One region of the Psychrobacillus sp. INOP01 genome, then DNA from elsewhere that is predicted to be linked to it. Evidence: riboswitches for the same ligand, from Rfam matches in the RefSeq annotation. Region 1 holds a riboswitch; each other region holds the start of a gene.
The links. Region 1 has a riboswitch for lysine ahead of dapA (4-hydroxy-tetrahydrodipicolinate synthase). Riboswitches for the same ligand answer to the same signal wherever they lie in the genome.
Positions count from the first base shown of each region.

Region 2: another riboswitch for lysine. It lies ahead of KD050_RS04415 (Na+/H+ antiporter NhaC family protein); the one in region 1 lies ahead of dapA (4-hydroxy-tetrahydrodipicolinate synthase).
Region 3: another riboswitch for lysine. It lies ahead of KD050_RS10550 (transporter substrate-binding domain-containing protein); the one in region 1 lies ahead of dapA (4-hydroxy-tetrahydrodipicolinate synthase).

Region 1 is NZ_CP073315.1:1,310,626-1,313,914, reverse strand. It holds gene dapA (4-hydroxy-tetrahydrodipicolinate synthase) at 303-1,190, opposite strand; lysine riboswitch at 1,454-1,633, opposite strand; gene KD050_RS06675 (DHH family phosphoesterase) at 1,816-3,003, shown strand; gene KD050_RS06670 (LLM class flavin-dependent oxidoreductase) at 3,278-3,289, shown strand, end outside.
Region 2 is NZ_CP073315.1:859,959-863,247, reverse strand. It holds gene KD050_RS04425 (bifunctional metallophosphatase/5'-nucleotidase) at 1-892, shown strand, start outside; gene yunB (sporulation protein YunB) at 935-1,705, shown strand; lysine riboswitch at 1,754-1,936, shown strand; gene KD050_RS04415 (Na+/H+ antiporter NhaC family protein) at 2,016-3,289, shown strand, end outside.
Region 3 is NZ_CP073315.1:2,072,786-2,076,074, forward strand. It holds gene KD050_RS10540 (amino acid ABC transporter ATP-binding protein) at 1-340, opposite strand, end outside; gene KD050_RS10545 (amino acid ABC transporter permease) at 359-1,120, opposite strand; gene KD050_RS10550 (transporter substrate-binding domain-containing protein) at 1,183-2,034, opposite strand; lysine riboswitch at 2,162-2,345, opposite strand; gene KD050_RS10555 (purine-cytosine permease family protein) at 2,537-3,289, shown strand, end outside.

The DNA.
Region 1 (3,289 bases):
GCCTCCTCGGGCGGCGCTACGCTTCCTCCCTGCGGGGTCTCGACTTTCTCGCTTATCCCGCTGGAGTCGCCGCCTTCCACTCCAATCAATCAAGAGAGTAGTCTTTATTAATAGGATTTAGCACAGCCTATGGCCAAGGTGACAGAATTAGTTTCAGTAAATGCAGTGAAACAAGCTGTATTTAGGAAAGATAAACACTTAAAACTACCGAGAAAAGAGAGCATAATTTAGCGACAAGTCTATTCAAAGTCTTAAGAAATCGATTTAAAACAGTTTTTTCCTAAAGGGTGCTCCTGCTTTTCTTATGAGGATACAGTTTCTAGCTGTGCGGCTAATATACTCTGTAAAGCACTGAGTTCCTCCGCATTTAAAGGAACCATAGGTAAGCGAACGCCACCTACAGGAATTCCTTTTAAATTTAATGCTGTTTTTACAGGTGTTGGATTTGGTGCTGCAAATAGTGCTTTCATGACAGGTAATAGTCTGCGGTGATCCTTAGCAGCTTCTCTTACATTGCCACTATTAAACTTTGCTATCATAGCTTGCATTTCATTTCCAATAACATGTGATGCTACTGAAATAACTCCTGTTCCACCAATCGATAGTACCGGAATTGTTAACCCATCATCACCACTATATAGCGAAAAGTCTTCAGGTGTATTACTAATAATTTCAGACATTGTATCTAAATTCCCGCCAGCTTCTTTAATAGCAACGATATTCGGAATTTCGGAAAGTCGGATAACAGTTTCTACTGACATGTTGACGACACTACGACCTGGAATATTGTATAGCATAGTCGGCAATGATGTAACTGCAGCAATAGTTTTGAAGTGTTGGTATAAACCTTCTTGTGAAGGCTTGTTATAATACGGAACTACAAGCATAATACCATCGACACCTGCATCAGCTGCTTGTCTTGTTAAATCGATGGATGCTTTAGTGTTATATGAGCCGGTACCAGCAATTACTGGGACTCTACCATTCACAACTTCCACTGTAAATTTAAACAGCTGGACTTTTTCTTCTTCTGTTAACGTAGGAGATTCTCCAGTTGTACCAGATACGACTAACCCTTCTGTTCCATTGGCAATTAAATAATTTATTAAATTTCGTGTGGCTGGAAAATCTATCTCTTCATTACGATCAAAAGGAGTCACCATAGCCGTTAATATTTGTCCAAAATTCATAACTTCTCCACATCCTATAGTTTTATTATTAAAAATTCAGGGAGAAGGGCAGTTATCAATTATGCCTCGGCGATAATTGCGTCTAGATTTTGAAGTGTGCTCAGGCCTGCGTGATGCAAGTCAGGTAGCCTTTAAAAATTCCCTTCAAAATCTAAGAATTCCGCCAGAGGCTTAACTTGAAACTTGCTTACTCAAGTTAATTAGACGCAAAAAAGCAACAACGAGGGCTCGTTGTTGCAGTAGAAATAAAGTAATATTTCTGTGCGTAAGATAGCCCTCCATATAGTCTCCTATATGACAATTCAGTGTTTATTCAACAGCTGAACCAGCTTCAAGAAAAATGAGATTCTTTCAACTTCGGCAAATTCCCCTTTCCACAATTGTCATAGGATCTCATTATCCTCCGAATGTGTACTGATGGTCTTCGCGCCTCTATCCTTACTTCAAATGTGCTTGAAATAAGAGAATATTTAATTATTAAAATAATACATGCTTTTTAATACTTTTGCAAGAGTTTACCTGTAAAATAAATATTAACTTATTTTTATGGCATGATAAACTATATTTTTGATGAAAACTAATAAGTTTCACAAGCAAAACCCATACTATACTAGAGGTGAAAAGGATGTATAAATTATTGTCTCATAATGATTTAGATGGAGTCGGATGTGGTATTTTAGCAAAGCTAGCTTTTGGAGAGCAAGTGAAAGTGCGTTACAATTCGATTTCATCCCTTAATCGAGAGATTGAATATTTTTTAGAAAATGATGAGCCAGATACGTTTTTATTTGTAACTGATTTGAGTCCAAACGAGGATAATGAAAAAAGACTTAATGATTTTTACAATGCAAAAGGGAAGGTCCAACTAATTGATCATCATAAATCGGCTTTGCATTTTAATGATTATGAGTGGGGATATATTTTAGTAGAAGATCAAGAAGGTAAATTAACTTCTGCTACTTCATTGTTATATGAATATCTTGTAACAAATAAACTGTTGGAACCAACTGCTGCACTAACGGAATTTGTAGAGCTAGTAAGGCAGTATGATACGTGGGAGTGGGAGAAGAACGGGAACCAACAAGCTCATTCCCTTAACTCACTTTTCTATTTAGTATCTATTGAAGAATTTGAAGGAAAAATGATGGATCGACTTCGCATAAGTGACCATTTCGATTTTGATGAATTTGAAAAGAAAATATTGAACATGGAAGAAGACAAGATTGACCGGTATATTCGTCGGAAGAAAAGAGAGATTGTACAGGCAAATGTAGGAGAACTTTTAGCTGGTATCGTGTATGCTGAAACGTATCATTCAGAGCTGGGCAATGAACTAGGAAAAGAATATCCACATCTCGACTATATAGCAATAGTGATAATGGGAGGAAAAAGAATCTCCCTTCGTACGATTTATGACCATATTGATGTATCTGAAGTTGCTGGTCAGTTCGGCGGTGGAGGTCATCAAAAAGCATCTGGCTGTACTTTAACAGAGGAAGCTTATAAATTATTTGTGTTGGACACTTTCCATCTGTCTCCAATACCAGAAGATGCAAAAAGAAATCAATATAATTTGAAAAAATCATCTTTCGGTTCTTTTTATAAGAATAGAAATAATGATACTTTCATTTTGTATTCTAAAAATAATCAGGATTGGATCCTTGAAAAAAATAAAACAGAAATAGAACAAACCTTTACTAGTTTTGAAGAAGGCGAGCGGTTCTTGAAAAGAAACTATGAGGCAGCTTTGGTAAGAGATGATCTGTTTGTCGATTACTTAATGAGTGAAGTGAAAAATAGAGAAAATTCATAATAATTTTTTGGTCATGACGGAGCAATTTTGAATTCTGAGCAGAAAGTAATTGCCTTTTGGACCAATTACTTTCGGTCATTTTTCGAATACTTGCGTAATGACTTTACTTAATTTTAATCTAGGTTTACTTGCGGAACGGAATATTGAACCAAAAAGTTGCTTTCTCTAATGAAACCGGAAAATTGAATATAAATAGAATGATAAGGTATGATTAAAGTCGACAGAATCTTTTATAAAAACAATTGGAACCGGAGAATTTAAGGAGGCAAATCAAATGGAAATTGGA
Region 2 (3,289 bases), 450 kb from region 1:
GGTATGTGAAGCACTTAGTCCACAGGTGGATGTTCTGATATGTATGTCTCATTTAGGAATGTCGCAAGACGAAATAATTTCGTTGGAAATTCCTCAGGTTGATTTGATTTTGGGATCGCACACACATCACGCATTTGAAGAAGGTAAGGTAATTGGGAATACGTTGCAAGCTGCTACAGGTAAATTCGGTATGAATATTGGTCTTGTGACATTGGAATTTGATCATGTAGCAAGAGCAATCCAATCGAAGAGGGCAATATTATTTCGTACAGAAACACTGCCAGTTCCAATGAACGCAAGTGATTCACAGTTAGCATGGGAAAATGAAGGAATAGCTGAAATGTCTAGTATTGCTTTTTATAACCCTTCTATATTGAAGAAGGAATGGTTTAAGGAATCGGATTTATCTCATTTCTTCGGAAAAGCCCTTCTAGCCTTTACGAATGCAAACTGTGCAATGTTCCCAGCAGGAATTTTTTTAAAGGACCTTCAGCAGGGGCCGATTACTGCGAGAGATTTACATCAATGTTTGCCACACCCAATTAATCCATGTGTCATTACATTAACTGGCACAGAGCTACTCGAAGTCATTCGTACAGCGAAAAATGAAAAATGGCCAAAGCTTGAAGTAAAAGGGTTAGGGTTCAGAGGTAACTATCTAGGAGCAATATTATATGAACAACTTCAAGAACTAGAAGATGGTACAGTATTAGTCAATGAAACACAGCTTGAATTTGAAGAAATATATACACTGGCAACTTTAGATATGTTTACATTCGGTTACTTTTTTCCTTCATTAAAATTTGCACCAAAACAATATTTTATGCCAGAAATGATTCGAGATATCGTGAAATGGTATGGACAGTATGAAAAAAATGAATATAAGTCATGAAAATCCCTCTCCTTACATAAGTAGTAATTAGGGGGATTGTTTTTGTTCTATAGAAAGAAGAAAAAACGATTTGCTTTCTTTACTAGTCAGCGTAAATTAGCCATTTTTTTAATCTGTTTTATGTTATCAGTTGGAGGTCTCATCTATTATATTAATAAGCAGTTGACTGCAACCTACTTGGAATATGCAGAAGTTCAAACAACTAAAATAGCATCCATGGTAATTAATAAAGCTATTAACTCAAGAATTTCCAATACGCTCGATGTAAATGACATAATCGAAGAGGTACCATCAGATAGTACTACAATGGTAACTACTCGATTTAATACAGAAATAATAAATCGTATACTATCTGATACAAATCAGCTGGTTCAGTCTCATTTGGAGCAAGCTGAGCAGGGGAACTTTTCAAGTCTACCTTATTTAGATGACATCGAGTACGATAAACAAACGATGGAGGATCAGGGGGGAGTCGTATTTTTCGTTCCAATGGGGCAAGCGACGAATATACCCATCATTGGTAACTTAGGTCCGAAAATCCCTATACGCTTTCACGTCATCGGAAATGTACAATCAAATGTAGTGCCTTCAATTACTAAATTTGGTATAAATAATGCTTATGTTGAAGTCAATATCCACATTAAGGTAAATGTACAAATAATCGTTCCTCTAGCAAGTAAAATGAGTACGGTTGAACAGAGTATACCTGTTGCTATGGGAATCGTGCAAGGCCAAGTTCCTTATATATATACAGGTGGCGATGGGGACGCTGCTCCATCAATAGAGGTACCACTACCATTACCTGAAAAATAAAAAACCTTTAAAACATAGCATTTACTGCTATACTAGGAGAAACAAATAGAAATAGGTAGAGGCTGCAGAACTTAAGAGTAGTTTACAGGAGAATGACAACTGTGATTGTAAACGGAAGGAAGTTTTGCCGAAATTAGATGCTGATCGTCGAGACAAATCTAGTTGGGGTTATTTTGAACAAAAATAACACTGTCATTTATACAAAAGTATAAATGGAGAGCTACAGAGTAGAAAATTTATGCTTAAAATTTTTACTAAAAGCCAACCTATATGATATTAGGTTGGCTTTTTTATTTAGGAGGAAATTGTTTTGGAAAATACGATATTTTCGATTTTGCCGCCACTACTGGCGATTGTAATGGTGCTTGTGACGAAGAGAGTTTTATTATCATTGGGGGTCGGAATCGTTTCGGCAGCTTTATTAGTAGAAAGCTTTTCGCCAATTGATTCATTAATCATTCTTTGGGATTCCTTTATCACGTCGTTTTGGGATAATGGATTGAATATGTATAATATTTATATATTATCTTTTATATTGCTGCTCGGAGTAATTACCGCGATTGTCAGCTTATCTGGAGGAAGTACAGCTTTTGCAGCATGGGCAGTTAAGCGTATTAAAACAAATCGGGGATCAAAGCTATTAACAGCCTTTTTAGGAATTATTATTTTTGTAGACGATTATTTTAATGCGCTTGCTGTCGGACAAATTGCTCGACCAATTACAGATTCTCATCGAGTATCTCGTGCAAAGCTAGCTTATTTTATCGACTCTACATCAGCACCTGTTTGTGTAGTTTCTCCAGTTTCTAGCTGGGGCGCATTTTTAATAAGTCAGCTGGGTGTTATTTTTGCTACTCATGCAGTAACAGACTATACACCACTTGAGGCGTTTATGTTAATGGCACCGATGAATTTCTATGTAATTGCTGCGCTTGCAATGGTATTTTTTACTGCATGGACAGACAACGACTTAGGCGAGATGAAGAAACATGAAACTCTTGCAAAAGAAACGGGTGTTCTTTTTGATCCAAATAAATCAAATCCAGGTGATTTACAAGGTAATTTCCCGGAAAATAATTTTGGTAAAGTGAATGATTTAATCCTACCAATTGTATCGTTAATTGCTGTAACTCTATTTGCGATGTTTTGGACAGGCTACCAAGCTTCAGGAAAAGTAATGAACTTATTTGTTATTTTTGAGAACACAGACGTTCCATTCTCTCTATTTTTAGGTGGGCTGGTATCGAGTATTTTAGCTATATTATTGTATACTCGTCAATTCAAGAAAAACACAGAGGCAAATATAGGGTTAATAGGGAAAGCAGTTATTTCAGGTATAAATTCAATGTTACCGGCTATTTGTATTTTAATATTTGCTTGGTCTCTTTCGTTTTTAATAACAGCACTAGGAACTGGTGAGTTTTTAGCTAAGCTTGTTACAGAAAATAATATTCCGGTAGGGATAATACCAGTCTTACTTTTTGTTTTAACAGCTTTTATGGCTTTCGCAACTGGATCGTCATGGGGATCCTTTGGGATTTTACTACCAATTGGAGCAAGCATCATTATGGTAGTAGAGCCGGA
Region 3 (3,289 bases), 760 kb from region 1:
CTTTAGAGCGTTTTAACACTTTTACTTGACCGACCATACAGTTATTCAACACATTATGGTTGTTGAATAAGTTAAATTGTTGGAAAACCATTCCTAGCTTTGTTCGGTAGGCATGGATATCATGTTTTTCATCTAAAATATTCTCTCCGTTATAAATGATTTGCCCGCCACTGGGCTTTTCTAACAAGTTTATACAACGAAGTAAAGTGGACTTCCCTGATCCAGAGGAACCAATGATGCAAACAACTTCTCCCTTGTTCACCGAAAAATCTATATCTCTTAGAACCTCATGATTTCCGAAGGATTTACTTAAATGTTGAACTTCGATGACATTTTCCATAGATTTTTCCTCCTTCGTTTAATCTAAATTAGTATTATTTTTGGTTAACATAAGTTGTGGTGGTGGCTGCCCAATCATGCTGTAGTTTTCAGGTCCATCTAATTTTCTTTCTATATAACGTAATATTAATGTTACAGTAAACGTCATAACGAAATACAAAATACATGCTATAAAGAACGGTTCAAAGTACTTAAAGCTTATACCTGCAACTGTTTTCGCTTGAAAATATAGTTCCGTGACACCGATCACGTTTAATACCGATGTATCTTTAATATTTATGATAAATTGATTGCCTGTTGCTGGCAAAATATTTCGGATTACTTGAGGTAAAACAACACTCCACATTGTTTGAACGTGATTCATACCAATTGCTTGTGCAGCCTCGAATTGTCCTTTATCAATCGAAATGACACCACCCCGCACAATTTCTGCCATATAAGCTCCCGTGTTAATCGAAACGATGAATATCGCTGCCATTGTGCGGTCCATATCTATTCCAAAGGCTAGCGCAGACCCATAGAATATCACCATTGCTTGTACAATCATTGGTGTTCCTCTGAAAAATTCAATATATACAGAAAGTATCAGATTAACTATTTTTAATACAATACGTTTTAGTTTTCTTTCAGGCGTAGGAATTGTACGAATAACCCCTGCCAGTAAACCAATAACTGCTCCAATAATCGTCCCAATTATGGAGATTAATAGTGTCATTCCTGCTCCACGAAGGAACATCGGCCAGTTACTTGTAATCATCGAAATAATATATTCTATGCTCATACATTTCCCTCCTTCCAAATAAAAACCGACTGCAAAAAGATGCAGCCGGTATCACTTCATCCTTATTCTGCCGCTGGTTGGTTATTAATAGCAGCATCCATTATTTCTTGTCGCTCTTCTTCAGAAATTTCCGCTAAAATTTTGTTGATTGCCTCAGTTAAATCACTATCTTTTTTCAAACCTACAGCCACTGCTGTATCCTCTTCTTTTGCTTTAAATCCTTCCGTAAATTCAACCATTGCGAAGTTTTTATTTGCAGAAGAAGCACTAATCCCTTCTGGGCGCTCAGATACATAGCCATCAATAACTCCAGATTCCAAAGCTACACGCATTGCGGAGAAATTATCAGAGGCTGGTTGTTTTTTCACATCTTTAATTTGATCGATTACACCATAATGTGAAGTATTCAGCTGACCCGTAATTTTAGCACCACTAAAATCTTGAATAGAAGTAGCCCCTTCAAAAGGACCACCTTTTTTTACAACCATAACAAAGTTGGATGTATAATAGTTTTCTGAAAAGTCGATTGTTTCTTTACGCTCTTTTGTAGGAGACATTCCCGCTATAATTGCATCAATTTTATCTGATTGTAATGATGGTACAAGTCCATCCCATTCTGTTTTGACGATCACTAGCTCTTTTCCTAAACCATCTGCAATGCGTTTAGCAATTTCTACATCATATCCACCGGCATATTCTGCGTTTCCAGCAATCTTCACTCCACCATTGGAATCATCTAGCTGTGTCCAGTTAAAAGGTGCATAACCAGCTTCTAAACCTACTGTAAATGTATCTGCTGCTCCTTTAGAATCATCCGATGAAGATCCTGAAGTTTCTGTAGTGTCTGTTCCACAAGCTGCTATTAACAATAATAAGCTTGCGAATATCGTTAAAAGTACTAATCTCTTTTTCATTCTAATTACTCCCTTTTTTAATAATGTATGTTCGTTCCTATAAAAAAAGACAACTTGTACAAAAAAAGACCTGAGATGAACTCAGGTCGCAATATGTATAGTTGCCCTAAATCCTCTACTTTTCCCTAAATGAGATAGCACACCATTATAAACTGGGATGTTTATAGTGGACAGTCCTGCAATTATTAACTGCAGACCCAGCAAGTAATACCGAGCAATATTACAAACTTCGGCGACATTTCCTTCTCCCTAGTATCATAGCTTCTCAAACTCCACTAAGGACTGTTAAATATCGCGCCTCTACCTCACTATACTAAGTGAGGTCGTATTCAATTATGTTTCATAGTTTACAATACACGTATAATCCTGTCAACTGCTTCAGAATTATTATTTAGCTAAGTATATGTTATAATGATCAGTGGCAATATAAAAATAAAGAAAATTTAATTATTATTGCGTCTTTTCACATTGATAATTATTTTTTTTAATAGGAGTTGATATTATGGGATCTGTCCAGCTTACAGATCACAAAGTAACTGAAGAGATAGACAAAGATTATTCATTAGAGAAGGTACCCCGTAGCCAAAGAAATATGGGTTGGTTAAGTATAACCAATATTACATTAGGAATAGCCACTGCCATTTTTTACTTTCAAATGGGGAGCGTAATGGCTCTTCAATTTGGGGCACTTAATGCTATTATCTCCTCCATTTACGCAATAATAGTTGCCGGTATACTAGGAACCTTTATTGCTTACTTATCTGCAAAATCTGGTATGAATGTCAATTTATTATCCAGAGGAGGAGGTTTTGGCTATATAGGTGCTTCCTTAACGTCCTTCCTCTACGCGACAAACTTTATTATGTATTGTGCATTTGAAGGTCTCATTTTAGTTTCCGCGGTTCACACCTTCTTCCCCTCCCTACACGAATGGGCGCTAATCATTTTCTTCGGGTTTATCGTTATACCTTTAAATTGGTTTGGAATCAAACAGCTAGATAGAATACAAAGATGGTCTTTACCTATATTTGTTATTTTCTTAATAACAGCAATTGTTATATCGTTTTATGAGCCTCCTGTATTTGAAGGACCATTTTGGACTTATCTACCTGAAGGAGTACAAGTTGGAGGACAAGCTTTGCTTCTCTGCATAGGAATGCAACATGGAATAATGGGTCTAACAGCCCTCATAGCATCTGATTATGCACGTTTTCTAAAACCGAAAGATATTAAAATTGGATCTGTCGTAATCGGT